DNA from 3 places in the Propionispora hippei DSM 15287 genome. Region 3 is predicted to be linked to each of the others. Evidence: riboswitches for the same ligand, from Rfam matches in the RefSeq annotation. Region 3 holds a riboswitch; each other region holds the start of a gene.
What was found. Region 3 has a riboswitch for fluoride ahead of F3H20_RS09545 (MFS transporter). Riboswitches for the same ligand answer to the same signal wherever they lie in the genome.
Positions count from the first base shown of each region.

Region 1: it holds a riboswitch for fluoride, as region 3 does, so the genes downstream of both, F3H20_RS17630 (MIP/aquaporin family protein) here and F3H20_RS09545 (MFS transporter) in region 3, are expected to answer to the same signal.
Region 2: it holds a riboswitch for fluoride, as region 3 does, so the genes downstream of both, F3H20_RS17650 (MutS-related protein) here and F3H20_RS09545 (MFS transporter) in region 3, are expected to answer to the same signal.

Region 1 covers NZ_FQZD01000047.1:12-5,359, forward strand. Annotated here, with positions in the region: gene F3H20_RS17620 (DUF190 domain-containing protein) at 397-747, opposite strand; gene F3H20_RS17625 (hypothetical protein) at 788-1,012, opposite strand; fluoride riboswitch at 1,300-1,369, opposite strand; fluoride riboswitch at 1,542-1,604, opposite strand; gene F3H20_RS17630 (MIP/aquaporin family protein) at 1,709-2,539, opposite strand; fluoride riboswitch at 2,794-2,854, opposite strand; fluoride riboswitch at 2,969-3,029, opposite strand; gene F3H20_RS17635 (hypothetical protein) at 3,130-3,921, opposite strand; gene F3H20_RS17640 (dynamin family protein) at 3,918-5,348, opposite strand, start outside.
Region 2 covers NZ_FQZD01000047.1:6,113-19,496, forward strand. Annotated here, with positions in the region: gene F3H20_RS17645 (MutS-related protein) at 1-1,252, opposite strand, end outside; gene F3H20_RS17650 (MutS-related protein) at 1,249-2,781, opposite strand; fluoride riboswitch at 2,931-2,992, opposite strand; gene F3H20_RS17655 (SagB/ThcOx family dehydrogenase) at 3,251-4,009, shown strand; gene F3H20_RS17660 (class I SAM-dependent methyltransferase) at 4,030-4,830, opposite strand; gene F3H20_RS17665 (iron-sulfur cluster carrier protein MrpORP) at 5,130-6,341, shown strand; gene F3H20_RS17670 (DsrE/DsrF/DrsH-like family protein) at 6,494-8,938, opposite strand; gene F3H20_RS17675 (efflux RND transporter permease subunit) at 9,206-12,409, opposite strand; gene F3H20_RS17680 (efflux RND transporter periplasmic adaptor subunit) at 12,406-13,384, opposite strand, start outside.
Region 3 covers NZ_FQZD01000013.1:108,851-122,234, reverse strand. Annotated here, with positions in the region: gene argH (argininosuccinate lyase) at 1-74, shown strand, start outside; gene F3H20_RS09585 (branched-chain amino acid aminotransferase) at 213-1,283, shown strand; gene cdaA (diadenylate cyclase CdaA) at 1,592-2,413, shown strand; gene F3H20_RS09575 (CdaR family protein) at 2,413-3,357, shown strand; gene F3H20_RS09570 (NAD(P)/FAD-dependent oxidoreductase) at 3,782-5,377, shown strand; gene glmM (phosphoglucosamine mutase) at 5,404-6,744, shown strand; gene glmS (glutamine--fructose-6-phosphate transaminase (isomerizing)) at 7,109-8,938, shown strand; gene F3H20_RS09555 (fibronectin type III domain-containing protein) at 9,485-10,414, shown strand; gene F3H20_RS09550 (hypothetical protein) at 10,555-11,061, shown strand; fluoride riboswitch at 11,791-11,864, shown strand; gene F3H20_RS09545 (MFS transporter) at 12,103-13,266, shown strand.

The sequences.
Region 1 (5,348 bases), on a different contig from region 3:
AAATACCGCATGGCGGAATTCATACTGTCTGCCATTAGGCAACTGTACAGAAATCACTTTCTCCACTCTCCCTCGTATAGCATGTAATCTTTCATCGGTAGAACAGTTTGGCGACACCTGTTCTCAGCCATGCAGCTAGGGAATCACTAATTTATTTACAATGCACATCCTGACGGATCTTTTTCCGTCTGGCTGCGTCAGCAAAACCTTGAAATAGGGACCGCTATTCCTGCGGTTTTACTTCCTTGCCAGCCGAAAAAATCTCTCGCCAGGCCGGCAGGTTTATTAAATCAGCGGTTCCCTAGAAATCCGTCCACGATACTGAGCCGCTACGCCACCATGTCACACAGGTCCTCTTCTCAAAAGGCTGCAACCCAACACAAACAATTAACTCCGCTACTGCTCCTTGGAGAACTGGCGGCCATATTTGATAACCTCCGCATCATCAATCATAACCATTCCTTCTTCCAACGCATCATCCAAAAAGGGCAGCAGCTTGGCAATATACTCCTCACTGTCGATAATCTCAATCAAAACAGGCAAATCACTGGACAGATCCAGGAGGGTAGCTGTATGAATCCGGCTATTCGCCCCATAGCCCATCACTCCCCGCAGTACGGTTGCTCCCGCCATGTCCAGTTCTTTTGCCTTTTCCACAAGTGAGTTATACAAATTCCGCCGTTTCCGGTGGTCATCCTCGCCAATATAAATTCGCAAGCGCTTAGCCTTACTTGCAATTTTAGGCACCAAGATTCCTCCTTCCCATTGACCTCATATCCTATTCGCATTACAGTTTCGCCGGAAGCCCTACGATATAAGCCAGCGCAACCGCCGCACGGACAACCAAATGCAGCAGGGTAGCGCCGAAGGCCAGCACAACGGCCAGCCTCGCCCGGTCTTGCCAAATACCGGACCGTTTCTTACCAACCTTCTCCATCAGCCATAACCCCAAAAATATTGATATGGCAAAGAAAATAAGATTAAACAGATATTCCAGCTCAAGCTGCAACATGCTACTTACTCCTCCAATCCACTCCACAGCCTCCGTCAGCCACCATAACAAAGTCTCGCCTAGCATCATTTCACTCCGAGACACGCACTTAACTGCAGGGTGTTATCGCCGATTCCGGCACGGGCAAAACCTCCATGCCGCCGCAAAGCTCATTCACTTGAACAAAGCTTTGACAACGAGGCTCATAGCTAACACTACGCAATAACGGAAAAACTTTATCCCCTCTGCAATTGCCTCCTTCCCGGCCCAGGACCAGTAATAAGCTTACCGGCCCTGGCCATAGTAATAGTAAAGTAGGAGTTATTACCGCATTACTTTCACTGCGGGGTTATGGCGAACTCCATCGCCGTCCTCTGGCTAGACTACTAAAAAAACCAAATTGGAGTTACTCCTGAGCGAACCGATTGGGCTACAAAGCTGGTCTGATCTTTCAACAAGCTACCTATTTTCTGAGCACTTTTCCTGCCTCCCAGGGACAAGACTTATTGTCACTATCAAGCGCAAGGCAAAAAAATAGACTCCTACCACTTAAGTGGTAGGAGTCATTAGCGTCTGCAAAAAGGGTGAGGCGAACTCCATCGCCGCTGTTAATTGAATTATGGACCTATTATACCAGGCTGCCTGGACCATCGTCAATATAAACCTGCCGCAGGTATACGAACGATGACGGGTACGCAGCAACTACCCTCTTTAAATTTAGTTGGCTTCAGCCTTCTTCATAATGCCTGCCGCTTTAACACGCTCCGGGTTTCCCGGCATAAACGGCTGCAAAAGAAAGCTATAGATAGCTCCGGCCAGAATACCGCCAATCACGGGAGCAATCAACGGCACCCACCAATAACCCTGGATACCGGGAAACGCGTTTTGTCCCCAGCCCATTAACCAGCAAAACAGTCTCGGTCCCAAATCACGGGCAGGATTAATAGCCCAGGCTTCTAACTGCCCGCCAAAACCACCGACTAATGCCACCAGCAGGCCAACCATCAGGGGAGCTGTGTTGGCACCGGGACTGTTTGTATTCCATTTGTCCGAAATAGCAAGTATGCCTATTACCAGGGCTGCCGTTAATATAATTTGGTCAATAAACGCATGGCCTGTTGTAATTCCTGCATTGGGACTGGTAAAAAAGACACCTGCCGTGGTAAGTCCCTGCGCCGCATCACGGGTAGTATTGTGCACAATATTATACGCATCAATAACGGGAGAATACAACTGATAGGTAATTGCCGCGCCGATAAACGCCCCAATCACCTGGGCAATAATAAAACCAAATACTTTTTTCCAGGGGAACCCGCCATATATGGCAAAGGCAATAGTCACCGCCGGATTTAAATGCGCGCCCGATATGGCTCCGACAAGATAAACGGCAAAGGTTACGGCTAATCCCCATAAGACACATATACCCCAATAGTCCCCACTAAACGATCCGTACAAAATCGCCATGGCAGCGACCCCGGTACCGCCCATGATCAAAAAAGCAGTCCCTATCACTTCAGCTAAATATTCTCCCCAAACAGAATCACGCATGCTGTCTCCTCCTTCTATTGATTAAAAATATGATTTCTTACTATCACCCACTAATCCATGTAAAACCAGCTAAAGCACCACCCCCTCAGTCTGTTGCCTCTTACGGTTCACGGTTCCCTTTCCCCAGATTATCATCCCCTTTCTATAAAGCACTGCCCTTCGCTCCGCCGCCATTCCCTTGCGACTTCACCGTCGCCGGCAATAAAAACAGACGGTACACGCTTTTTTTAAGACAAAAAGATAGACCCCTACCGCATATGGTAGGAGTCATTATTCCTGATCGGATTTATGGCGAACTCCATCGCCTCTTCTTATATTTAAATGCTCTAGCTTGACCGCTGCAAGGCTCCCCTCTCCCTATATGGATTCTGTAACGTACAATAAATAGACGGTACACGCTTTTTAAGACAAAAAAACAGACTCCTACCGCATATGGTAGGAGTCATTATCCTCGGTTGGATTTATGGCGAACTCCATCGCCTTTTCCTATACCTATTATATATTCATTGTACAATAGTCAAACAATTCAGTCAATGCTCTATTGAACCTGCTTTATTAAACCTGTAACCCGAATACGGGAGCACATCTTGCTAATATAACTCCTCCACTGCCATACGAACCGCCCAGTCACCGCTTTCCCATAGTTCGGCCAGGCGCAGCAGCACTTTTTCCCGTCCAGCGCCGGAGTCTCTCGCCAGACAGATGGAGCAGGCGGTCAAGGCAACCTGGATATCAGCATCCAGCACCAGTTCCCACACCGTTTGGGGTACTGCCTGGCGCGGGTATAGCTCATCAAACAGATTCAGCGCACTGCGCCGGAGCCGAAGGCTGGATTCGAGTTCCACATCCGCCAAAGGCACTGTCCGAACGGCCAAAGACAGCAAACAGGAACAAGCGGCCGGCCCCAGCTTGCGAAAAGCCGTTTCCGCCGCCGACCGGCAAAAGTCCTCAGCCAGGGCGGCAGCCAAAACAGGCAGGGCGTCCATTCGGCGGTACTCACCCAAAGCATCCACAATACCCGGCAGCAGCTTGTGTTTTGCCACCGCCAACAATAGCAAAAAGGTCGCATCGTCCGGCCAGCGAGTCAACGCACGGGCAACAAAACTCAACACGGCATCCTCACCGGCCTGTTCCACAGGATCAGCGAAACTTCGCGGAGCGGTTAAAAATTCAAGCAGTACTGCTTTGGCCCCCAGCTTGACCAAAGCCTCTACAGCCTGACAGCGCGGTTGAAATAGGCCGCAGGGCTCACGGCTGAACAAAAATTCACGGAGCGGCCCCACAGCCGCTTGTCCACAGTCGATCAGCTCGGCTATCGCCTCGTCCCCTTCGCGCAAGGCCCGCAATTTGCCAAGGGCAGCTTGGATACGTGGTCCGCTCATAGGATTCCGTCCTCCGGCCAGGGAATACACACATACCGTTCACCGACAAGATGGATGACCGCCTGCCGGTAAGCCTCCTCCTCATCACGGTTCTGCAGCTCCCGGCGGACCGCTTCATGCTTCAGGGCATAGCTGCGCATATCTTCCGCCGCCTCTTCAAACCGCTGCGCCCCATGATCAATCAGAAACCGCTGATCGTCTGCGGCAACAGCCGCCACCAGTAAACTAAGATGGCGAAGACAAACGCCCTGGGAACGTCGATACCAGCGCCGCCCGGCAGCTTCGCCAAGCCAGACGGCAAGCTGCCCGATATAATCCGCCTCGGCTTGGCGGAGCAGCCGGCAGACCCGGCAATTCCGGGAATCGTGCACCAGTTGCCGCAGCTTCTCCTCCCTGGCTGGCCCGTCGCTGATCCGATGCAAACGGCGGGCGGCCTCTTCAGCCAGCCGCGCATAACCGACGGAAGCGCCGTGGGACGAAGCTAAGGCGAGCAGCTGCCAGGTATGGAGCGGGCAAAAGCCCAGTTCCGCGGCAAAACCGGCCTGGTCCTGTTCCTGCATGGTGATCTGGTACTGCCAGCGGCGGAAGAATTCCCGCCCATAGTTCTCCAAATGCCGGCACACCGGGCAGCCCTTGCCCCCCAACTCGGGCAAGCGCTTTGCCGGGGCGGGTGCCGGCACGGCGAAGGCCGCCGGATTTACTGCCTCGGCGGATAACGGTATCCCTGGCAGAAAGTCGCCGGCTAACAACGCTGCCGGCTGATTTTCCTGCATCCGTTTAGCCAAAGCCGCCAGTTTTGCCTGCACAGCCATGACCAGCGCCACAGCAGAGCTATCGCGCCGGGCCGTACCGGCTGGCTTTTCTCTGGCCTGTCCACTATCCCCCGGTCCGGCGGCTTCCTGGCAGAAATCCTGCTCCATCGCCGCATCCCCTATTTGCAGCGCCTTATGCAGCACCGCCGCCAGGAAGGCCTGCGACTTTTCCTCCGCCAGAAAAGCAGCCAGGGTTTCTTCCAGCGCTTTCATACCGCTTTGTTCATAGCCGGCCAGGTCACCGGTCAGCCGGGCAGCAAGTCCCTGCCGGGCGGAAACGGGAAAGACCCTTATCGCAGCGCCCCCGGTTTGTTGCCGGATGGTATCGGTCACAAACGTTAGTACCGCCTCCTGTTCGGCAGGACTCACCAGATCCAGCTTATTCACAACAAAGAAAATCCGGTTCACATATTCCCGGATCTCCCGGAGAAAGGCCAGCTCCAGACTGGTCAGCGGCGTATCCACGCTAATGACAAACAATACGGCGTCACATTCGGGTAAGAAGCCGTAGGTGGTTGCCGTATTGGCCGCAACGACCGAGCCGACACCCGGTGTGTCAACAAATTCAACGCCGCGCCGCAAAAAGGGAACAGACAATTCGACCGTGGCGGTCTT
Region 2 (13,384 bases), on a different contig from region 3:
CGTTTGTCGCGGCAAAGGATTCATTGAACAGGATCAGGGACTGGGGCCTGATATTGTCTACCATACCGCTCATCCGGCTAAGCTCTTCATCCAGTTTGCCGCTGGTCATCGCCGTGTCTTCTTCCCGCTTATAGTGCGTGAACAGACCGCTGCACACGCGGGCACAGAAAGCTTCTGCCGGTACAAACATCCCGCACTGCATAAGCAGTTGAGCCAGGCCGATACTGCGTAAAAAGGTCGACTTGCCCCCCTGGTTGGCGCCGGTGATCATCACCAGGTTTTTCTGATCGGCCTGCGCGTCATTGCCTACCACCCGCTGCGCCAGGAGCAAGGTCAGGCAAATGTCATACAGCCCCTTAAAGGAAAGGCAACGCTCCTGGCTGGCTACGGGAACGGGAAAAGTAACCGGCTCCTCCTTGGCGGCAAGTTTCTCCCGCAAATTCAAGCAACCGACATAAAAAGCCAGTTCCGTCCGCAGCATGGCAAAAAAACTGTTGATATGCTCCACAGACTGGGCCAGGGCATTGGCAACCAGGTTAATCCCCCGGTCCTTTAACTCTCCCAGCGCCCTGGCACCGGCTTCATCCCGCTCATGGATATGGATCGTATAGGCCGGCGGCTGCTGAGCAAAGAGCCGCTCCAGCCAGCTTTGCTTTTTATCCTGGACCTTATGCAGGGTGTAGCCGGTCCCCTCGTTGCCCTTGCCCAGCGCAGCGCTGACCAGCACGCCGCTACGGAACTGGAGGTGCCGCAAATGCTCCTGTACCAGGGCAAAATAGTCATCAGCAAGCTCTTGCCGAAGCATGGCAAAAAGCACCCGAAAGCCCTCCGATTCAAAGTTACCGGCATATTCATCAGCCAGCTGCTTAAGTTGTTTCAGCCAGGCCAGAAACAGTTGCAGGGCTTCCCGTGCGCTATACAGAATGCCTGCCGGATAGCGGCCGAAAATGCTGAAATAGAGCTTTTTCTTTTTTTCCTCCATGGCCTCTGTGACAATAAGGTACATCTTTCTGACCACAGCAGGATTGTTCAGACAATCCTTAAGAATAGCCTGGCGATAAAGAATAGTGTCTATATCCTCCGTCCCGCACAACAGGCTTTTCCTGGCCACATCAAAGAGAAATTGATCACCGGAAGCCATGGCCTGAAACAACGTAGTCAATTCCAGATCCTGCACCAGGTCGTCAGCATTGGCCGGCAGGGCCTGTTGCAAATTAAAGTCACGGTCCCTATACATAAGAAAAGCTTTCATGATGGTATGCGCTCCTTTAGCAAGCGATAGGTAAGCCGGTACTTTTCGGCAATAGATATAGCATAGGCCAGGCCGTCGGCAGGCCTTCGCACAATCCGGTACGTTCGCCTGGCCGGATCGTCGGGCACTACGGTACTCACCATACTCACGGTTTGCTCGCTTAACGCGGCCAATTCATCGATGAAGGTTACACAAACACACAACAAATCCAGTTCCATGATTCGCTGCATAATCTTCCTGCCCAACAGCACGGCGTCGTTCAACGTGGTGGAGGTAAAGATTTCATTCATAATAATGATGCTGTTTGCCGTAGCCCGGTCAAGAATATCATGAATTCTTACCAAATCATCCTGCAGTTTGCTGCGCAGATTGTTGATGTCTTCTTCTTTTTCAAAATGCGTAAACAACCTGTCGCACAAAAAGAGTTTTGCTTGCCGCCCCGGAACAGGACAGCCCAACCCAGCCAGATAATGCAGTTGGCCAAACGTACGGGCAAAGGTTGTCTTGCCGCCTTGGTTCGGACCGGTTACCACAATAATCCGTTCACGGCCCTGTAAGTGAAAATCATTACACACAACGGCTGCCTTCCGGCCAACCAGTTGAGCGGCCAGAGCCAGATCAAACCCGTCGTAATTGTAAATTTCCTTACAGGTAGCGGAAAGCTGTGGATAGCAAAACCGCAGGCCCGCCTGCTTTAGCTGATCAGTATGTTCCAGGTAAGCCATATAAAATTGTACTTCCCGGTCAAACATAACCAATGTCTCATCGGGAAATCGGCTATATTTTTCGCAAAAAGCGTCGAGCCTGGCAAAGCTGTCGGGATTCAATTGGGCTACGCAATCCAATATTTGCGCTTCAATATGGTTCATGCCCACCCCGCTGGCAAACTTCGCTTTATAATCCTGTACCGCTCCCTGCTTAAACTTGGCAAAGGTTTCTTCCACATCAACACTGTAATCCGCCTCTGCTTCATAGTGGCGAACTTTGATGGCACCATCCTTGATGAGCAGGCAATATCTTATGGCAGTTAATTCGGCCTTAAGCTCCCGGGTCTCCGTTACAAGCGCCCTAAACTCTTCGGCGCGGGCATAGGCCGCAACATATTCGCGAAAAGCTAAAAAGCCGCGGGAGCGTAACCCGGCAGCGTTCAAGTCCTCTGCCAAACGGGTAACGGCTGCGCAATACCGGTCTACTGCCTCGAGAAACCAACCCGCTTTATGGTAATGATAATAGAGCTTTTCGACGGAGCCAAGATACCCGCGGATAGCCCGCATATTGTCCGCGAACGAACGGATAGCGGCCAATAGAGTTTGATTGCCAAGCTCCTGCATGACTTCCTGGCGATACCGGACGGCTTCCTCATCAGGCAGAGCAATATAAAAAAACGGTTTTAAATCATATTCCTGCTTGCCGGCCGTGATGGCCTCCACAATCTGGTCCAGATTCAAATCCCGGAAAAAAGCCGGTTCTTCCCTGATTTCCCTTCGCAAATGCCCGGCATGTTCCGCAAACAGTATACTAAAGCTCATAAAAACACCTCCCTGTTTAAACCCCTGTTTCTTACCGGCAGACACGGTAACCCATCAACAGCAAAGTACCAAGCCGCTATTCTTCATTCCCCACGCTTGACGACCACATCATCGGCGCCTATAAAAAAAAATGACTCCTGCAGGCTTTTTAGCCTGCAGGAGTCATTAGCGCTTACGCGCTTTTACGGCGAACTCCATCACCGGAAAATGCAGTTTATATTCTATATACTAACAAGCCCTGCTTCCTCTGTCAATTCCTCCGGCTCCAGCTGCACTATTTTCCAGCAGAGCCGTTCTCTCCGGGCAAAAGGGCCGGACGTCATACAAGACTGGCTAAAGCACAGCGCAACCACCATATATAGTGTATATAAAAAAATATATAACAACATATCGTTAATCAAGCAGGATTTACCAGTTCCTATGCGGAAAATACATCAACTATAAATACAGCTAAGGGAGTTGGCGTCAAGTGGATAAATTTGATCAACACAGAAGCTTTTTAAAATCGAACTTTGCCGAATTCAAGAAAATAACAACCGATGCAAAGAAGGGTCTGCCCCAGCCGGTAAAGGTAAAGCCTTACGAACTGCAGGCCGAATTGATTGATCTCCCGGCAGTAAGCGAAAGTACCCTGACAAGTAAAAATATCTTTACTTGCATAAAAGAACGAAGAAGTACCAGACTTTACGGTGATTGTCCGCTCAGCCTCGACGAATTATCCTATCTTCTATGGGCGACCCAGGGCATCACCGGCACGAACAAAGCCGGCCTTACACTAAGAACAGTTCCCTGCAGCGGTGCGACCCATTCCTTTGAAAGCTACCTGTTGATTAGAAATGTGGCAAATATCCAAAAAGGAGTATACCGCTACCTCCCGATAGAGCATAAGCTCTTATTTATGTTTGAACTGGATAAGCTGGAAAACAAAATAGACGAGATTACCCTGGACCAGCCATTTGTCCCTAACTTTGCCAATAAAGCAGCGGTGTTATTTCTTTGGAGTACAACGCCCTACCGGTCGGAGTGGAAATATGATATTACCGCCCACAAAAAAATCCTGATAGATATCGGACATGTCTGCCAAAACCTGTATTTAGCCAGTGAATCCATCGCCGCCGGAACCTGTGCCATCGGAATATACGATCAAGCGCTGGTCGACCGGTTACTGGGTCTGGATGGGAACGACGAATTTGTCATCTATCTCGCGGCGGTAGGGAAGAAACCATAACGCCTTATTTATAGGTAAGCTTACACAAATTGCAAATGAGCAATTTTGTTATTAAAATACCGTCTGCCAGCCGGAATCAAGGCCAGCCAGCCAAACCAGCCCCAACGGTTCCGGTGATAATCAAAGTAATTCCATTCTTCCAGAAACCTGATATTTTCGTGCAAAGCTTCCACCATTTTCCCACTGGCTACGCCCCATTGAAAGGAAGCATTCGTTTTACTGACACTGTCATGGCGCCGGCTGTTCTTTACCAATAGGGGCGATAAGATTTCAAACAGCATTTCCGCTTGGGGAAACTCGCTGGCCAGTCTGGCAAGCAACTCTTTTATTTCCGGCTCGGTAAAATACATAAGCACACCTTCGGCAATAATTAATACCGGCCTATCGTCCCGCTGGATTGCCTGCGGCCAAGCCGGATCAAATATGGACTTTTCCAGCATCCGGTACCGGTCGGTTTCGGAAAAAAACTGGCGGCGCAGCCGGATAGGCTCGGCCAGATCCAGATCATACCAGTGAACACGGCCGTTATCTACACGGAAAAAGCGGGTATCAAGCCCACAACCCAGATTAATCACAACGGACTCGGCCTGCTTGGCCAAAAAAGCAGTGACCGCTTTATCCAGCAGTTCCGTCCGGATCGCCACCCCTATCTGTGACAGCCTGGCCTTTTCAAATTTTACAAAATCATACTCTAGCTTTTCCATCATCTGAACGGCTAAGTCATCCCGGATAATCGGCTCCGGTCGCTTCGTTTCCACCGCTCTGGCCCATAGGGGAATTAACAGCGTTTCCGAAACGCCTTCCAGCTTTTGTTTAACCATGTTATTGCCCTCCCCGGTGTTATCGCTTAATTTAATCGATAATGATTTTTGTTATCAATTAAATTATAACGGAATAGAAATTTCCAGTCAACTTCCATTCACCTCAATTCAGGAAAGCACTCCACAATCGTATGGATGAATCGGCACAGGCTTTGGAAACCTATAAGCGAGCACCTTTCCCGCATTACAACTCGCCCGACAAACATAATATCGCAAAAATAATCTCTAGCCCGGCCTACGCCAAGCAGGCAAACCCGCTGAAATAGCCATGTTCACCAAGAAAGGGAGATGACCTGTCCATGTCTTGTAATTCCAATCCTACACAGCAATTCGCTGCCCAAACCGAACGGATTCACCGTTTTTTAGATCAGGTAACTAAAAAACTGATTGTCATGAGCGGCAAAGGCGGCGTCGGCAAGAGCACTGTAGCAGCCAATCTGGCCGTAACACTCAGTCAGCAGGGCTACCAAGTGGGCCTGCTGGATATTGATGTGCACGGTCCCAGCATTGCCGGTCTGCTCGACTTGAACGACCTGCCGTTATTGACTGACCGCGAGCAAATCTATCCCATCGAATACAGTCCGACCCTGAGGGTAGTGACCATCCAAGGTCTCCTGGACAAACCCGATGATCCGGTCATCTGCCGGGGCCCCGCCAAAATCACCATGATCCGCCAATTCTTAGGCGATGTCGACTGGGGGCCGCTGGATTTTCTGATTATCGACAGCCCGCCGGGAACCGGTGACGAGCCGCTTACCATCGCACAGACCGTCACCGGCTGCCAGGCCGTCATTGTTACTACCCCGCAGGAAATCGCCTTAGCCGATGTCCGCAAATCCATTCAATTCTGCCGGAAGGTCAACCTCCCCATTGCCGGCATTATCGAAAACATGAGCGGCTTTGTCTGCCCCTCCTGCGGCAGTCGCCACGATATTTTCAAAAGCGGCGGCGGCGAAAAAACGGCAGCCGCGGCCGGACTGCCGTTTTTAGGACGCCTGCCCATCGACCCGGCCATTGTCACGGCCGGCGACAGCGGTAAAGCCCTTGCCAGCCTCCATAATCAAACACAGACAGATATGCAGCACCTGGTCGATCAGTTGCTCCAGCAGCTCGGCAACCCGACTCCGACAGAGACCGGGCTGCTGAAAATCGCCATCCCCACCGACAACGGAAAGCTGGGAGAGCGTTTTGGCCATAGTGCGGTATTTTCCATAATCAGCGCCCAAAAGGGACAGATCGTACAGCAGGAAGAGCTTACCCCGCCCCCTAAGCCAGGCGCGATTCCCGGCTGGCTGGCCGAACAGGGCTGTCATACCGTCATTGCCGGCGGTCTGGGCGAGGCAGCCAGAAGCAAACTGGCCGAACTGGGGATCAAAGTGATCTGCGGAGCACCGGCCGCTACGCCGGAGCAACTGGCGCTCCGCTATCTGCGGGGCGAACTGATTGCCGGTACTCCCGCCGCCAGCCCGGCGTCCCCGGCTTCTTCCTGCCAGGACTGTAACCACACCTAATTAAAAGCAAATAAAGAAGGTACGTCACCTGGCATCGGCCAAGCGGCGTACTTTCTCTGTTCTCTGTCCGGCTTCGTCCTCTGAAAAGTGGCAACACCCGTTAATCAATCCGGCCACAGCCACACAGCGCATCCGGTCATTTTAGACGGCCCTTAAATAAACAAATTGACATTGGCGTCTTCCGCCTCGCTGAGATAATAACCCACACCGCCGATTTTTACGCCGTCCAGCAGTTCTTCCGGCTTAAAGCCCATGACATCCATCGACATCTGACAGGCCACAATCTCCACCCCGGCGGCCATGGCACTCTTCATCAACTCCTCCAGCGAAGCCACTTGCTTATTGTTCATAACCATTCGCATCATCGCCGTGCCCATCCCCAGCATATTCATTTTAGACAGGGTCAGTTTTTTGCTGCCCCGGGGCATCATCCAGCCAAACATGCGGTCCAGAAAGCCCTTGGCCACCGGCACCGTTTCCGGCTTGCGCAAAATGTTCAGTCCCCAGAAGGTAAAGAAGAGGGTTACTTTTTTTCCCATGGAGGCGGCGCCGTTGGCGATAATAAAGGCGGCCATAGCCTTATCCAGATCGCCGCTGAAAACGACGATGGTTTTATTATCTTTCGCCGGCGCAGTGCAGGCCGGGGCGGCGCCAGGCACCGCTGCCTGCTTTTGAAGGCGGGCCACAATCCGGTTCTTTTCTTTTTGCAGCGACAGCAGCGTGTGGCCGGTCCGCAGGCACCAAGCCTTAATATCCTCAAAAAAACCGGGGTCCGAGGCCGTGACTAGCAAAATCTGCCCCACTGCCAGGCCGTCCATGGCTTCCTTTACCCGCAACAACGGACCGGGGCAGCACAGACCGCAGGCATCCAGCACCAGATCCGGCTCAGCCGTTGCCGCTGGTACAGCAGGCGGCTTCGCGGCAGGCTGCGTCACCTCAGCCGGCGGCTGCCCTTCAGCCAGGCGCGGGGCTGCCGCCTTATACCCGCCGCTCATGCTCTTGACCCGGAAGCCGTGCTGGCTGAGAATGCGGGCGGCAATGTAGCTTTGCAGGCCGACCTTGCAATAAGTCAGGATCAGCTTGTTCTTATCCAACTCAGCAAGGCGGCTGCGCAGACTATCGGTCGGAATGTTGACCGCGCCCGGCAGCGCATTGGTGGCAAACTCAAGGGGAGAGCGGACATCCACCAGCACGGTGGTCTGCGGATCAAAGCCGGCCAGTTCATCATAGGTGAATACCTCCAGCCGCTTGGTCAGAATATTTTCGGCAACAAAGCCGGCCATATTGACAGGATCTTTCGCCGACGAGTACGGCGGGGCGTAGGACAGCTCCAGCTCGGTCAGATCCTGGACCGTGCCTTTCAGGCGGATAGCGGTAGCCAGCACATCAATATGCTTATCAATCGACTCCGGTCCTACCGCCTGGGCGCCAAGGATTTTACCATCGTCGCCAAACAACAGCTTGATAGTTAGTTGCAGTGCATCCGGATAGTAGGAAGCATGGGAATTGGGGTGTACATAAATAGCCTGATACGGCACCTGCAGGCGTGCTAAGCTTCGTTCGTTATTACCGGTAGCGGCAGCCGTCAGATCAAACACCTTTAAGATGGCCGTGCCCTGCGTCCCCTTATAGACACTGGGAATACCGGCTATATTGTCGGCGGCAATGCGCCCCTGCTTATTGGCCGGACCGGCCAGCGGCACGGCAGCCGGCTGACCGGTCACCAAATCCACAACCTCCACGGCATCGCCAACAGCATAAATATCCGGCTGATTGGTCGCCATATGCTCATTGACCAGAATATGGCCCCGTTTGCCCAGAGCAACGCCGCTGTCCTTTAGAAAACCGGTGGCCGGCGCCACACCGATAGCCAGCACCACCATATCGGCAACAATCTGCCTGCCGCTCTGCAGCGTAACCAGCAGCCCGTCAGCCTGTTCCGCAAAGTGCGCCACACCATCCCCTACCTGAACGGTTACGCCGTGGTCCCGCAGTTCTTGTTCGATCAATAAAGCCATATCACTGTCAAAGGGCGGCAGAATATGGGGCGCCGCCTCCACCAGCGTTACGGCAAGACCGCGCTCACGCAGGTTTTCCGCCATTTCCACGCCGATAAAGCCTCCGCCGATGACCGCCACCCGCTGTGTGTTATCCCGGTCTACCACCGCCTTGATGCGGTCGGTGTCCGGTATGTTGCGCAGGGTGAAAATCCGCGAGCTGTCGATACCCGGAATCGGCGGCCGCAGCGGTTGAGCCCCCGGCGACAACAGCAGGACGTCATAGCTCTCCTCATAACAGCCCCGTTCCCGGCTGTTGATGCGAATCATTTTCCTCGCCGGTTCAATAGCCGTCACCTCGCTGTTCACCCGTACGTCGATGGCAAACCGCGCCCGCATGGCTTCCGGTTTTTGCACCAGCAGCTTATCCCTTTCCCGGATGGTTTCGCCGATATAGTAAGGCAAACCGCAATTGGCAAACGAAATGTGCTCATCTCTTTCCAGCAGGATAATCTCGGCTTGCTCATCCAGACGGCGCAGGCGGGCGGCAGCCGATGCCCCGCCGGCCACACCGCCGACAATAATCACTTTTTTCCCCATAGTTGCATCCTCCTCGCTATTATAAACAAATCTATTAAACATTATATTGTTATATTTAGTTTATACGATATATCGAATAAAGTAAAGTACTAAATGGATAGCTTACTACTTTATTTTATTCGCCTTGCCGCCAAAGGTTCCTTCTTTCTCGGGGAGGCGTCGCCTTTCGTAAAACTCCAGAAAAGACAGGAACTACACAACTTGACAGACCAATCCCCGCCAGGCCTGTTAGTAAGGCTGGCGGGGATGATACCGGTACCGGCGCACTCAGCCAGATTTTCGTCCAAAGAATTCATAAAAGAGCAGCGGTACCACAAGCAGGGTCAGTCCGGTTGCCGCCACGGCGCCGAACATCATGGCAATCGCCAGACCCTGAAAGATCGGGTCAAACAACATAACAAAGGAACCGACCACCACGGCAGCCGCCGTCAGCACAATGGGACGGAACCGCACACCGCCAGCCGCCAGCAATGCCTCCCTCAGCGATTTTCCTTCCCGCTGCGACGCCTGGGCAAAGTCAATCAGCAAAATAGAATTCCGGACGATAATCCCCGACAGGGCAATAAACCCAATCATTGAGGTGGCGGTAAAAAAGGCGCCGAACAGCCAGTGTCCCGGCAGAATACCGACTAAGGTCAGCGGAATGGGCGCCATAATGACCAACGGCGTCAGAAAGCTCTTGAACCAGGCCACTACCAGCACATAAATCAAAACCAGCACGGCGGCAAAGGCAACTCCCATATCGCGGAACACCTCATAGGTAATCTGCCATTCGCCGTCCCATTTCATGGCATAGGTGTCTCCCAGCCAGGGCGATTCGGCAGAATACTGGCGAATCGAATAGCCCTCCGGCGTTTTGACCTGGGCGATTTTATCCTTCATGGCCAGAATGGCATAGACCGGGCTTTCCAGTTTGCCGGCCACATCACCGATTACATAGGTAACGGGTTTTAAATTCTTATGGTAAATGGTCTTTTCCTCCATACCCTCCCGCTGCCGCACCAGCTCGGACAACGGTACTAACGCGCCATTGCTGCCGGTCAACGAAAGCTGCTCCAGGGAAGCTGCCGTAAGCTCTGCACGCTCGACATAAGGCAGGCGCAAAAAGAGCTCCACCGGCTCCTTCTCCGCAGGCAGGTGCGCCAGACCAATACGGCTGCCGCTGACAGCCGCTTGCAAGGCGCTCGCCACCGCCTGCGTACTAAGGCCATGATAAGCGGCCTTTTCACGGTCTACATCAAACCAGACCTTGGGCTGGTCCTCCTCCACGTACCAGTCCACATCGACCACACCATCGGTCTGTCTGAAAATATCGCGAATCTGCCGGGCAACCGCCAATTGTCCGGCTTGCGACGGCCCGTATACTTCCGCCACCAAAGTGCTCAGCACCGGCGGTCCTGGCGGCACCTCCGCCACCTTGAGCCGTGCCCGGTAGGCGCTGCCGATCTTCTCCAACTCAGGTCGCAGGCGCTTCGCCAGTTCGTGACTTTGCTCGCGGCGGTCGCTCTTAGCGGCAAAATTCACCTGAATGTCGGCGCTGCTAGCGTCGGACCTCTGAAAATAATGCCGTACCAGACCATTAAAATTATAGGGTGACGCTGTTCCGACATAACTCTGGAAATCGGTGATTTGCGGCACCGTCTTTAAGTACGCGCCCAAGGCCTTGGTCAGCGCTGCCGTCTGTTCCAGCGTACTGTCCTCCGGCATATCGATAATTACCTGAAGTTCGCTTTTATTGTCAAAAGGCAACATTTTCACCTCCACCCCTTTAAGCGGGATGGTCAACAGCGCCAAGACCAGCAGACCGCCGATAGCGGCCAATACCAGCCGTCGCTTGGCGGCCGAGTCCAGCAGTGGCTGCAGGACAGCGGCATAGCGGCGCTGAACAGCACCCGGTCTGCCGCTGTGCGGTGCTTGATGCGCCGCCGAACGAAGCAGACGGAGACCCAGCCAGGGACTGACCATGAAAGCCACCAGCAGGGAAAACAGCATAGCCGCGGAAGCGCCGACCGGAATAGGCTTCATATATGGTCCCATCAGACCGGAAACAAAGGCCATCGGCAGCAGCGCGGCAATCACGGTAAAGGTAGCCAAAATGGTCGGATTGCCAACTTCATCGACCGCCTGAACGGCGGTTTCCTGATCGGCCCGGCCGGCCAGCGTAAACCGCCGGTGAATATTCTCCACCACCACAATGGCGTCATCCACCAAAATACCGATGGAAAAAATCAGGGCAAACAACGTCACCCGGTTGAGTGTATACCCCAGCAAATAACTAATCAGCAGCGTCAAGGCCAGCGTCACCGGCACGGCCACACCGACTACGCCGGCTTCCCGCCAGCCCAGCGTCAGCGCGATCAGAATAACAACCGATACGGTGGCAATCAGCATATGCTCTAACAGCTCATCAGATTTTTCTTTGGCAGTGTCTCCGTAGTTGCGGGTCGCCGTGACCTGTACACCGGCAGGCAAAATGCCGCCGCGCAACCGCTCCACCTTCGCCAGGGCCCGTTCGGCAATAACGGTGGCATTGGCGCCCGCTTGCTTGGCCAGAGACAGGGTGACGGCCTCATACGGCCCCGGCCCTGCCGCGCTCAATCCCTTTAAGGCACCGCCGGCGCCAACATCCATGAATACATATTGGTCAGGTTCACCGGGACCGTCCAGAATATCCGCCACCTGTCTCAGATAAACCGGCCGGTTGTCATACACCCCGACAACAATCTGTTCCACATCGGCAGCGCTGCTCAAAAACCGGCCGGTCTCCATTTTCACTTCCCGGTTCTGCTGCTGGATATTACCGCTGCTTAGCAGTGCGTTGGCCCCGGCAACCGCCCCGCCAATCCGGTCCCAGGTCAAATGATAAGCCTGCAGCCGCACCGGATCAGGCTGGATGCGAAGTTGGCGCTTTTGTCCGCCGATTATATTGATTTCCGAAACAGCCTCATCCTTTTTCAGCTCGGCAGCCAGTTCCGCCGCTACCCGGCGCAGTTCATAGCCGTCGTAGCCAGGTTTGTCGCTCCACAAAGTAAGTGCCAGTACCGGCACATCATCAATAGAGCGCATTTTAACCAAAGGCTGCGACATTCCGGGTGGTATCCGGTCATAATTGGCCATTAGCTTATTATACAGTTTAACCAGACTGTCCTCGGCGCTCTGACCGACCTTGAAGCGGACAATGGTCAGGTTGCTGCCCGGTTTGGCGATGGAATACACGTATTCCACGCCGGGTATTTCCCATAATAGCTGCTCCATCGGTGTTGTTACCCGGTTTTCCACTTCGGCGGCTGTTGCACCCGGATAGCTGACCATCACATCCAGCATCGGCACAACAATCTGCGGCTCCTCTTCCCGCGGTGTCAGGGTAACGGCAAAAATGCCGAGCAGCAAGGCTGCTGCCACCAGAATCGGCGTCAGCTTGGAATTTATAAAATAACTGGCTATCCTGCCGGCAAAACCCAGCCCTTTCATAGCCGGTTCACCTCCCCGGCCAGCGCGCCGTCGGTCGCGTATTCCATCCCGCCAGTGACAACCAGATCACCGTCCTGGAGACCGCTGATGATCTCCACCACACTGCCATACTGACGGCCCAGACGCACCAGGCGGTACCAAATCCGCTCCTGCCCATCCAGTACATAGACGCCGGTCAGTTGTCCCTTGGCAATTACCGCCGTCTGCGGCACAGACAACATATTCTGCCGGTCAAGCAGGAACCGGACCTTGCCATATTCTCCGGTCTTTACCGTCCGATCAGCCAAGGAAATTTTAACCAGTGCCGAACGGCTGGCTACATCGACGGCCGGCACGACCTCCTTCACCGTACCGGCGATGGTTCTGCCACCGGCCGTATCAAACCAGGCCGCCATCCCAGGTTGAACCTTATCCACCGAACCAGCCGCCACGTAACATTCGACCAGGAAAGCGCGATTGTCCTCTACGGTAACGACCGGCACTCCGGCTTGCACCATATTGCCAATCTCCAGATTTTTTTCGGTCACAACTCCGCTAACCGGTGCAACCAAACGACTGCCAGCCTTAGCCTCAGCCAAAATGGCACCGGCCCGGTCCCGTCCGTCCATCGCCTGTTCATAGGCAAGCTGGGCCAGCTCATGCTGCGTGCGAATTTCATCCACCTGTTGACGCGAAATAGCTGCCTGCCTGTATAGCGTCTCATATCGCTCATAAGTAACCGCCTGGAGCGCACGGTTCCGCTCGGCCAGTTGCAAACCCTTATCGGCCTCCCGATAACCGGCTTCCGCCGCCGCCACTTGCTGACGAATTTCCGTGTCGGCCAACTCAGCCAAGACCTGGCCGGCTTGCACTAAGTCCCCGGACTGTACATATACCGCGGTCACTGCTCCCATGATCTTCGGCGCCACTTTACTGACTACATGGGCCTTTACCGTCCCTGCCGTTTCATAATATCGCTCGGCCGGTGCCATCTGC
Region 3 (13,384 bases):
AGCTTACAGTTGCCCAAAATATGATGAATAAAGAACGAACAACACTTGACATGTATACAAAAGGCAACATATAATGAATAAAAACGAGTAGCTTCGCGGTAATTTCATATTCTGAAAGATATTGAGGCTGGTTAAAGACCAAAGCGGGCGGTACGCCCCGGATCTTTAACCAGCCTCTGGCTCAAACTAAAAATAAGTAGGGGGCTTTAATAATGGCAGTTCCAGTAACCATGACAGAGATTTTGCGCACCATACCGTCGGAAGAACAGCTGGGGTTTGGCACGATTTTTACCAATCACATGTTTGTTATGGATTATGAGACGGGAAAGGGCTGGCATTCGGCCAGAATTGTGCCGTATGAGGAGTTTGAGGCTTCTCCCTCCAACATGACCTTGCACTACGGGCAGGCTATTTTTGAAGGGATCAAGGCCTTCCGGACCGAGGATAACCGGATTGTTGTCTTCCGGGTGAATGACTATCTGAACCGCTTCAACCGTTCCGCCGATCATCTGTGTATTCCGCGGATTAATGTGGAAGAAGTGAAAGCCGGACTGTTTCAGTTGCTGGAAACCGAGAAGGACTGGGTTCCCCATAAGCGCGGCACCTCGCTCTATATCCGGCCGTTCATTATTGCCACCGATCCGTATGTAGGTGTTAAGGTATCCGATACCTACCGTTTGTTTATCATTTTGTCGCCGGTCGGCGCCTACTACGCGGCGGGCTTTAATCCGGTCAGCATCAAGGTGGAGGATAAATATGTACGGGCTACGCCGGGCGGCCTGGGCGAAGCCAAAACGCCGGCCAATTATGCCATGAGCCTGAGAGCCCAGGTGGAAGCCAAGAAAGAAGGCTTTACCCAGGTGCTGTGGCTGGATGCCATTCACCGTAAATATATAGAAGAAGTGGGCACCATGAACATTCTGTTCAAAATCAACGGCGAAGTGATTACGCCGGCTTTAAACGGCAGCATCCTAAGCGGCATTACTCGCCGGACGGTGCTGGAGGTGCTCAGGGACTGGGGCATCAACGCGGTGGAACGCCAGATTTCCATTGAGGAAGTGTACGAAGCCCACGCCAAGGGGACGCTGGAGGAAGTCTTCGGCTCCGGTACGGCAGCCGTCATTTCGCCGGTTGGCGAGCTTTCCTGGAAGGGACATAAGATAACGATAAATAATAACCAGACAGGAAAATTGGCGCAGCGGTTATTTGACTATATCACAGGGCTGCAGCAAGGTGGGGAGTCGGACAAATTTGGCTGGGTCGAAACGGTAGCAAAAGGATAAGTTGCTCTTTAGCAGCAATATCTCCGGTGCTAGTGGTCTGTCCGTTCTGAAAGCGTAAAATAATTCGCGGGAATTTTTTGCAAGGTTTTGGCGGAGAAGGTGCGCATATCATATATATGTAAACCGGCGACAACAAAGCATTGCGGAAAAAAAACTGTGAAGCAATTATGCTTTCAGAGTGGGCAAACCACTGGGCCGGAGATATTTTTTTATAAACTCGCAAAATTGGCTAAAGGTTTTTCCTGATACTGGGTAGAATAATGTAGTGAACTATTTATTTTATATATAATTAATAAGGGGTTTATGGTATGCTGCTGCAAATTCGGGGGATATTATCGACAATCGGTCTGCTGGACATTGTTGATATAGTGCTGGTAGCCGTTGTGCTCTATAAGCTGTACGTGATGATTAAGGACACACGGGCACTGGCACTGGTTAAAGGACTTATGGTGTTATTAATGGCTACATTGGTCAGTAAATGGCTTGATCTCAATGTTATCAACTGGCTGATGCAAAAGACGATGACGGCTTTTCTGGTAGCCTTGCCGGTGGTGTTTCAGCCTGAGCTTAGGCGGGCGCTGGAGCAATTGGGGCGGGGCAATGTGTTTCGCAAGCGGGTCTTTTTAAATGAAGAGGAAGCGGAACTGTTGGTCGACGAAATGGCCAAGGGTATTGCTGTACTGTCAAAAAATAAAATCGGTGCGCTATTGGTGCTGGAGCAGGAAACCGGCTTAAGCGATTACATCGAATCAGGGATTAAGGTGGATGGCCTGGTATCCAATGAATTTCTGATCAATATTTTTATTCCCAATACACCGATGCATGATGGAGCCGCAATCCTGCGCGGCGACCGCATCATTGCCGTCGGCTGTCTTTTGCCGCTTACGGAAGACCGCAGCCTCAACAAGGAGCTGGGAACACGGCACCGGGCGGCTATCGGCATATCGGAGCAAACCGACGCGGTAGTTATCGTGGTCAGCGAGGAAACGGGCATTATTTCACTGGCCAGAGGCGGCCGGCTGCTGCGCCATCTGGACATGGAGAGTCTGCGGGAGCATTTGCGCCCGCTGTTTACCATCAAAAAACATGTTAAGATCACCGATTATTTAAACTGGAGGCAGTCGTCATAATGGATAGAATGCCAGGGAAGCATATTATTCCTAAAATACTGGCCCTGATTATGGCCGCTGTTCTTTGGATTTATGTAATGAACGAGCAAAACCCCCCGATTGAAACCAGTTTGCAGGTGCCGTTGGAAATTCACAGTCTGAGTACCACGCTGGCGGCAATGGATGTTCCCGATGAGGTCAAGGTCAAGGTCCGGGGTTCACGGAGCCTGATTTACGGTTTGCGGCCCCAGGATGTGAAGGCCTATCTGGATTTGAAAAACGCCACCGAAGGCAAATATACCGCCCAGGTCAGCGCTACGCTGCCTAACGGGCTGGAGCTTCTGGAGATTACACCGGATACGGTGACTATTACGCTGGACCCGATTTCCAGCAAAAGGATGCCTGTGGAAATCCGCTTTACCGGCTCGTTGCCGCCCGGTATGGTTGTTGGGAAGGTGACAGCCGACACCGATCTGATCACCATCCAGGGGCCGCGCAGCCTGATTAACGCGGTGGACCGGCTGGTCGCTACGGTAGATGTGGAGGGGCAAACGACTGACTTTACTGCCAGCGTGCCGGTAACGCCGCTTAATAAGGAAAGCAAAAAGCAGGAAGGGGTGCTGTTAAGCCCTTCCAATGTGACGGTCAACATGAATCTGGTCCAAAATATGACGAAAAAGACGGTGGATATAAAACCCATTCTGTCGGGAGAACTGGGGCCAGGCATTGTGTTGAAGAGCATTACGACCGAACCGGACAAAGTGGAAATTTCCGGTGATCCGAAAGAAATCGGTAAAATTGACGCGGTCTATACCGAACCGGTCAATCTGTCCGGCATTGATAAAAATGTCAACCGTGAAGTCAAACTGCAACTGGGTGAAAATATCACTGCCGCTCGTAGCAGCATTATCCTGCATATCGAGATAACCCGCAACAGTGAGCCGGTTAAGCCGAAACTTCCTTAAGAAATCACTGATTGATTTGTAGTGCCCGCTCTGAGGAAGACTTGTCGCTCGATTGACAGGTTAATTAATTCAGCGGTTCCCTGAATGCGGATTGACCGTAACTGAATAACATACTTTTCCTATAACCGGCGATAGTATATAATAGATGAGGTGCAGTCATGCTATACATGCTATACAGCCGGTTTTTTATGTGTTTTGGCAAATCTTCGGTACCCGGTTCACGGGGCCGGCACAACAGTAATACAATACTATTATCCCCTGAAAAACGTGATGAGATTTGCGAGGATTTTTTGTTCGCTACAAGGCGGAGGAATGAGGTGTAGTGGTTCCTCCACCGGTTGACGACAACGAAGTGGTGAGCAAAAAAGACCGCAAAGATGGTCGTGATTTTCATGGAATAATAGTATAAGGTGGTTGAAACCATTTGCTACGTATAACCAATCTCAGGGTGTCCATTGACAGTACCAGGTCATTAGCCGAGCTGGCGGCGAAAAAGCTGCGAATCCCGGTGGAGGCCGTGACCGAAACGGTCATTAGCCGCCGGGCGCTGGATGCCAGAAGAAAAAACAATATTACCTTTGTCTATTCGCTGGAAGTGAAAACCCGTTTGCCCGAAGGCCAGGTTCTGTCCCGCCTGCGGGGAGACAAGGACGTTGCTCTGCTGCAGGAAGAGGCCAAAACGCCGCTTGTGCCGGGACAGGAAGTGCTGACCGCCCGTCCGGTCGTTGTGGGACTGGGACCGGCCGGTATGCTGGCGGCGCTGACCTTAGCCGAATACGGTTACCGTCCGCTGGTCCTGGAACGGGGGCAGGATGTGGAAACCCGTACCCGCGATGTGGCTCATTTCTGGCAAACCGGCCAGTTTAACGGGCTATCTAATGTACAGTTTGGCGAAGGCGGGGCCGGCACATTTTCCGACGGAAAACTGACGACCCGGGTACAGGACCCGTATATGCGGGAAGTACTCGATATTTTTGTTGAAGCCGGAGCGGACCCGGAGATTCGCTATCTTCATAAGCCCCATATCGGGACAGACAAGCTGCGGCAGATGGTGAAGCGTATCCGCCAACGCATTATCGCGCTGGGCGGCGAGGTCGAGTTTGGCGCCTGTGTCACTGACCTGGTAATCAAAGACGGTTGTCTGGAGGGGCTGGTGGTGAATGAAACCCGCCTGATTCCCTGTTCGGTAGCGTTGTTTGGCATCGGTCACAGTGCTCGCGACACGTATCATATGCTGTATGGCAAGGGCGTGGCTATGGAGGCAAAACCGTTTGCTATCGGCGTGCGTATTGAACATCCCCAGTCGCTGATCGATCAGGCCCAGTATGGGCCTATGGCCGGGCATCCGGCCCTGGGGGCGGCCGACTATGCCTTGGTGTATCACCACAAGGCCATAGGACGTACAGCCTATTCGTTTTGCATGTGCCCCGGCGGGTTGGTGGTGGCTGCCGCCTCAGAAGAGAGCGGTGTGGTCACTAACGGCATGAGCCATTACAGCCGTGCTTCGGGGATTGCCAACAGTGCTCTGGTGGTCAATGTCAATCCGGAGGATTGCGGCGGCGAAGTATTGAGTGGGATTGCCTTTCAGCGCCACTATGAGCAGTTGGCTTTTCAGTGTGGCGGGGCTAATTATCAGGCTCCTGTCCAAACGGTGGGACATTTCCTGACCGGTATGGCGCCGGCGGCCTATCTGACAGCACCCAGCTACCGGCCCGGGGTCAGGGATGCGGAACTTAGGAAATGCCTGCCCGATTTTGTCACCGCTACGCTGGCTCAGGCTCTGCCGGATTTTGACCGGAAGATCAGGGGCTTTGCTCAGCCCGGCGCGGTTATGACCGGCGTGGAGACCAGAACGTCGGCGCCGGTGCGGCTGAAACGGGACGAAAATTATCTGTCTGCCAGTGTGGTCGGTTTGTACCCTATTGGGGAAGGTGCCGGCTATGCGGGCGGGATTATGAGCGCTGCTTTGGACGGGCTGCATGCGGCAGCCGCGGTCATCAGAAAATATACATCACGGTAAAGTGCAGGAAGGGAGAATCATCATTTATGGGGAAACTTTTTGGAACAGACGGTGTGCGCGGGGTTGCCAATACGCAGCTTACGGCAGAGCTGGCCTTTAAACTGGGGCGGGCGGCCACGACACTTTTCGGGCAGGAACATAGTTCGCCTGTTTTCTATATCGGCCGGGATACCCGTATTTCCGGGCAGATGCTGGAAGCGGCCCTGGCAGCGGGAATTTGTTCGGCCGGCGGCAAAGCGGTACTGCTGGGCGTTGTGCCGACACCGGCGGTAGCCTATCTGACCAGCAAACACGGCGGTCAGGCGGGAGTCGTTATTTCTGCCTCACACAATCCCTATCCCGATAACGGCATTAAGTTCTTTGCCGGCACCGGTTATAAACTGCCTGATGCTGTCGAGGAAAAGCTGGAAGAGCTGGTGCTGGCCGAAGCCGATACCATGCCGCGCCCGACGGGTGAGGCGATTGGTACTATCCTGCACCATCACGACTTGATTAAAGAATATATTGATTATGTGGTAAGTACGGTCGATTGCCGCTTTGACGGTCTGAAAATCGTGCTTGACTGTGCTGAGGGAGCTGCCTATGAGGTGGCGCCGGTCGCTCTGAAACGGTTGGGAGCGCAGGTTGTTGTGCTGCACAATAAACCGAACGGAACCAATATTAACGCCAACTGCGGTTCAACTCATATGGAAGGACTGCAGCAGGCAGTCAGAGAGCAGCAGGCCGATCTGGGGATCGCCCATGACGGTGATGCCGACCGCTGTCTGGCTGTGGATGAGACCGGTACCCTGGTGGACGGTGACCAGATGATGGTTATCTGTGCACTAAAGCTGATGAGACAAGGCAAGCTGAAGGACAATACGCTGGTGGCTACAGTCATGAGCAACATCGGCCTGCACCAGGCCATCAAAAAGGCAGGCGGCAAGGTACTGATCACCCAGGTGGGCGACCGCTATGTGCTGGAAACCATGCGCGAATATTGCTATGCATTAGGCGGCGAACAGTCGGGCCACATTATTTTCGGTGATCACAGCACCACCGGTGACGGTGTGCTGACGGCGCTGCAACTGATCAGTGCCCTGACGGAAAGCGGCAAGAAGATGTCTGAACTGGCTAAGGTGATGACCCGGTTCCCACAGATGCTGGTCAATATCCGGGTAGGCACCAAGGACGGCTGGCAGGACAACACCAGAATCGCCGATGCCATTGCTGCCGGTGAGCAGGAGCTGGGCGAAGACGGACGGATTTTGGTTCGACCCTCCGGTACGGAGCCTCTGATCCGGGTTATGGCCGAAGGACCGGCTTTGCCTGAGCTGGAACGGATTGTAAAACAGATTGCCGACGTAGTGAAGAAAGAACAAGGCTGATATCCCGGAATGGTCGGTGGGTATTGGTTGACCGCCGAGGAAAATTATATTACAATGTATATGCAAAGGAGCACTGCGGTGCTCCTTTGCATATACATTGATAAGGGGAGGTGAGATATGGATAGTGTAAAGTCATTTGGTTAAAACTAAACAAGAGCGCTGGTGCTTGCCGAAGATGCGGAAATGATCAGGCAAGCAGACGAGGTAGAGGTTTATCGATATTGTCAGCGGATGCCTCTCGGCCACTGCAGGTCGTTATGTAATCTACAAAACCATAAGGCAACTTGTGGGACAAAAAGATTCGTGCAGGGACAACTGAATATAATTATTATGTCTATTTGCGTATGTAGGAGGATAAATATACATGTGTGGTATTGTTGGATATATAGGCCCTAAACAGGCGGCACCTTTTTTGATTGAAGGGTTGACCAAGCTGGAGTATCGCGGTTATGATTCGGCCGGTATTGCGGTATTTGACGGTAAGGAAATCAATGTGGAAAAAAGTGTTGGCCGGTTAGGCGTCCTCAAGAAGAAAGTAGAAAGTGATTCTCCTATCGGTTGCATCGGCATTGGGCATACCCGTTGGGCGACGCATGGGCGTCCTTCCGATGTAAATTCCCATCCCCACACCGATTGCTCGGGAAAATTCGTGGTGGTTCACAACGGGATTATCGAGAACTACCTGCACCTCAAAGAGAAGCTGATCGCCAAGGGTCATGTGTTTAGCTCGGAAACCGACACCGAGGTGGTGGCTCATCTGGTGGAAGAATACTATGAGGGCGATTTTGAAGCCGCCGTACGGAAAGTTCTGACCGAGATTGAAGGCTCCTATGCGCTGGTATTCATGACGGAACATGAACCGGACAAGATTATCTGCACCAAGCAGGATAATCCGCTGGTTATTGGTCTCGGCAACGGGGAGAATTTTGTGGCCTCCGATATCCCGGCCATCATCAGCCGTACCCGCAAGACCTATATCCTGAGCGACGGTGAAATGGCCATTGTGACTAAGGACTCGGTATGGGTCATGAACCGTCAGGGTGTGCCGATTACCAAGAAAGTATTTGAAGTCAACTGGGATGCCGAAGCAGCCGAGAAGGGCGGCTACGAACATTTCATGATTAAGGAAATATATGAACAGCCGAAAGCTGTACGCGAAACCATGTCGGGACGCCTGGCAAAAGACGATAGCCACATTATCTTTGACGAGCTGAAATGGACACCGGAAGAAGTGGCCGGTATTAACAAGATTGCTATTGTTGCCTGCGGTACGGCCTATCATGCCGGCATTGTCGGCAAATACTATCTGGAAAACCTGGCACGTATTCCGGTCGAGGTCGATGTGGCCTCTGAGTTCCGCTACCGTTCACCGCTGGTGGATGACAAAACACTGGTTATTGTCATCAGTCAGTCCGGTGAAACGCTGGATACGCTGGCCGGTTTGAAAGAAGCCAAACGGCTGGGTGCCAAAACACTGGCTATTACCAATGTTGTCGGTTCTTCCATTGCCCGTGAGGCCGATCATGTGATCTACACTTGGGCCGGTCCGGAAATTGCCGTGGCTTCCACGAAAGCCTATACCACCCAGTTGGTAACCTTGTGCATGCTGTCCATCTATATCGCTGCTTTACGCGAAACCCTGGCGGCGGCACAGGTGAAGGAACTGATTCAGGGGTTGCGCGAGCTGCCGGCCCAGGCCCATGAAATCCTCGAGGATGTGGAGCCGATCAAAACCTTTGCCCAGCAGTACGGTTTTAACGAAGATGTATTCTTTATCGGCCGTGCCCTGGACTATTGTGTGGCGCTGGAAGGTTCCCTGAAACTTAAGGAAATATCATATATCCACGCTGAAGCCTATGCGGCCGGTGAACTGAAGCACGGCACCCTGGCGCTGATTATCGAAGGCGTACCGGTCATTGCGCTGGCGACACAGCCGGATGTGTATGAAAAAATGCTCAGCAACATCAAGGAAGTCAAAGCCCGCGATGCGGTGGTCATCGGGATTGCCATGAAGGGCGACGACCAGATTCGCAACTATGTGGACCATGCCATTTATATCCCGGATGCCCACAAGTATCTGGCACCGCTGCTGGCCGTTATCCCGCTGCAGCTTCTCGCCTACTATGCCGCCATTACCCGTGGCTGCGACGTAGATAAACCGAGAAACCTGGCCAAGAGCGTAACGGTAGAATAATTCAGTAATGAAATAAAAGCACACAATCCCTGCAGTTTTATGCTGCGGGGATTGTGTGCTTTTTTTGCTACTAAAGTATCAGCCAAATCAATATTTTCTGGCCTGCCTGATTCCGGCGGATAAGAATGGAATATAGGTAAATACCTGATACTGCTATTTTATTTAATTAGATTTTTCTGAGGTTGGATAGCAACAATCAGCAGCATTGACGTGCTTGACTGCATCAAAACAGAGCTTAGCGACAGCGTGGAAAATCCGGGATAATATCAACAAGAAAGAAGTAAAACAGTTAATAGTCTAAAATTGCAACTGGACATATCTCCTTAATTTTGCTCCTATCTCGGTTAATAGCCAGGTAGGAGCTTTTTCTTGTAACAATATGTTTTTAGTTTACATAATATAAAAATGGTGAAAAGGAGGCCCGTTTAATATTACACGCTGCGTGAATGTATCCCATGAAAGCCGACGTACAGGAAACACAGATTAGGGAACAAGAGTTCCTTGACTATGGCGGTTCTCAAATAAAATAATTGGAGGAATGTAAAAATGGCAACAGTAGGGCAATCGTTAAAAACACCGGAGGCAGGATGGAGACGGTATGATAATACAGATAACGTATTTTCATACAGCGGAAGTAATTGGATAGCTACTCAAAACGGTGATGTATCAGCTTTTTACAAAGGAGGTTGGCATTATTCCGAAAATCTAACTGACAAGATTATATTTAGTTTTTATGGGGCAAAATTACGTATTATTGCTCAGCCTAATAGCACAAGATCTAATAATCTAGTTGTTACAATAGATGGAGAAAGAGTAGGAACATACAGTATAAACAGTTCGACAGCAACCCATCAATGTTTAGACTTTGAAAAGCTAGATTTAGAATTAAAAATACACAATGTTGTAATAAGCAATGAAGCTACCAACAATAAATATATTTTGTGGGATGCGGTAGATATAGATGCTACTGGCTATATGTTACAGGTTGCACCTACCAACCTAACCGCAATCCCTGGCGATTCCCAAGTAACCCTCAACTGGGATGCAGTTACCGACGTTACTAGCTACAATGTAAAACGCTCAACGACAGCAGGCGGTCCCCATGAAACGATTGCAACTACTATAGCGGGCACCTCATACGTGGATACCAACGTAACAAATGGCACGGCCTATTATTATGTGGTTGCCGCTGTAAATGGGGATGGTGAAGGTGTAATTTCTAATGAGGCTTCGGCTACCCCGCAGGCGACACCTGTAGAAGAGGGCCAGGGCTTGCTTCGGGTTACGATGATTGATTCCAGTGAACGGGAGTATAAGTTGCCTATGAGAGATATTAACGGGTTTATAGGCTGGCTGAATTCGCATAGTAACAGTGATACTCTTAGCTATCAGCTTACTACAGCATTTAGCAGCAAGGAGTATTTGCTGTTTGACAAGATCATTAGCTTTGAAGTGATTCCATTACCGGCAGAGTAACATTAATACCTCCATTCTGGGTTGAGCGCCAGGGTGGAGGTGTTTTTTCTATTAGCATGATGGCTTCTGCTGCCAGGTTTTTTCCTGTGCATAATTGATTAAAGATTAGTAAAACTAGTAAAGCCGAAGGAGGTGAGAAAATGGATATAAGTTATATCTACATGATCTTTGCGTTCCTGGTCGGGGGTACATATCTTTTATTAATACCTAAAGAACAATATAAACGTTATCTCCTTTATGGGCTTGTCTTAGGAAGTATTGTGGATGTTATTCTGGTGGTGATACTTACTTATACTGGGCTTATAGAGTACAAAAATATGGGTCCATTTAATATTTTTGGAATTTTTTCTGCCTGGACGCCAGTCTCATGGGGAATTACGTTTGGCATTTTCTTTTATTTTATGCCGAAACGCAAATTCTTTTTGTTAGCATATGTACCGTCATTTGCTGCATTAGGTCAGATCATAGGAATTGTATTCCAGAACTACGGATTGATTGAATATAAAGGTAAGTTTTTACTCTTTTTTATTTTTTTAGTTTGGTATTCAATCGCGGCATGGGCGTATCAAAGAGAATTACAGTTTTACCTATTGAGACCAGCTATTCAAAAAAAGTTGCACCATGAAGATTCTGATGATGACACGTAGACATTGTACGGTGGTCAGGCTAATGCCTCTATGCTGGTTTATCTTTCAGGATGGAGGGATTTTTGTTTGTGGCTATAATTCTGATTGCTGCATAAACTAACTTATCAGAACATTATTGAGAAGGTGGTGCGGCTGGTGCTTACTTTAGTTTATCTTATGATATTTTGCGGCATTATGACGATCGGGATATTATCCTATAAATTTTTTAAGTTGCCGTGAAAATACCTCTAACTCCGGTTAGAGGTATTTTATTTTAGACTTTAGTCAGTTGAGTGAGTGAAACAACAACCACCAGGTCAGGTGCAAATAAAGATTATATAAAGCCAGCGTCTTAAGGAAGGCGAAAAAGAATGGCATGTAAGACAGGAACGGGAAAACCAACGTTATGAACAGGCGTTAGGGAGATGCAGTAGCTGCAGACTTCTTAGACCGGAGCCAAGTTTTATGGAAAGAAAGATTGAGGCTTTCACAATAGGAGTAATCCTAGGGTCTATACTTGGGGCTATTATTAGTATCTGTTTCTCTTATGGACAACAAGCCGTCAGATACTTATCAATGGATGATGGTACATAATGATAGCGATCTAATCATGGCCGCGGCTATTTTTTTGTGGTTAACGATTTAAGCTGTTGCTAGAGTTTGTGCAGGAGTGGGTACAGGATGTGTTCAGCAGGAATACGCATAAGGAAGCTTCTCCCGGTTGTGCTGAACTGATACAACTGCTATACTGATCATAAAAGGGATGAAGTTCCCCTGCGGAATAATCCGGAATGCTGAAATCAGCTGATGACTTCTACTGTTGTAGGAATTGTCGGCTGTTTTTTTATTTTCCTTTTTAAGTGTCTAATTGAAAAGATGCTTGCCATGAATTTTTGCAGCATAGTGCTTCTTTCAATAAGCAGATGTGTTAGGGATAAAAAGGAGCTGAAAAACGGAGTGCTTTCCGGATTTGAATTTGTCCCCAAGCATGATAAGAATTGTTGTTCCCCACAGCTAAGCCGGCAAATCAGTGACAACAGAATAACGAGAGGAGTGGCGAATGTGTTCGAACAAGAGTTGGATAAATCCAAAGCGCTAAAGTTTGTTTTGCTGATGGGAATTGTTAGCTTGTTTGCCGACATGACTCACGAAGGTGCCCGCAGCATTACAGGGCCTTTCCTGAACAGCCTGGGAGCCAGCGCAGCAAATGTTGGCATCATTGCCGGTTTAGGAGAATTTGTCGGGTATGGCGTTCGGCTTTTTTCTGGCAAATTGAGTGATAAGACAGGGCAATACTGGCTGATTACCATATGGGGCTATATCATCAATCTGGTGGCAGTACCACTGCTTGCTTTGGCTGATAACTGGATGGCTGCAGCCATATTAATGGTTTTGGAACGAATGGGGCGGGCCATTCGCAATCCTGCGCGTGATGTCATGCTTTCCAACGTAGCAAAGCATATTGGCCGCGGTTGGGCTTTTGGCATGCACGAAGCACTGGATCAAATTGGTGCGATGACCGGTCCACTGCTCGTTGCAGGCATTATGTACTTACGGGGTGATTACCGGGTGAGCTTTGCCTGGCTGGCGCTTCCGATGGTACTTTGCTTGCTGACGCTGACCTATGCCCGGATTACCTATCCCAAGCCCTATGTAGTCTTGGAACAGAAGGGTGAAGCTTCTTCAAAGCTATCCGCTAAGTTCTGGCTCTATCTCGCCGCCACTTCGCTGGTTGCTGTTGGTTATACTGATTTTCCTTTGGTTGCATATCATTTCGGCGTGACCTCTTCTGTGCCGGCTGTGGGCATTCCTATTTTTTATTCGGTGTCAATGGGGGTAGCCGCCCTGTCGGCCTTAATTTTCGGACGCTATTTCGACCGGAAGGGGTTGAGCGTTCTTGCTTTTGCAACAGTATTGTCGGCTTTCTTTGCTCCTTGCGTATTTGGTGTCAATATTTATTTGGCCTTTGCCGGCATGGTTTTCTGGGGAATTGGCATGGGAGCCCATGAGTCCATCATGCGTGCCGCCATAGCGGAAATGGTACCGATAGATCGACGCGGCTTTGCTTACGGCCTTTTCAATAGCATTTATGGTTTTGCCTGGTTTTTAGGCAGTGCGGGCATGGGGTATTTGTACGACCTGTCGGTGGGGATGCTGATTGCTTTTTCCGTTGCCGTTCAGCTAGTGTCTGTGCCTTTGTTTATTATCGTGGGGAAAATGCGCTAACCGTTGGTTAAGTCCAGGATAAAGTTTCCTATTTGAGAAAAACGGCCTGAAGACGGTCTTATAAGCCTGGAGTCGCGGCAATCGAGAAGACTTTTCTCGCAGCAAAAGATGGTAGCGC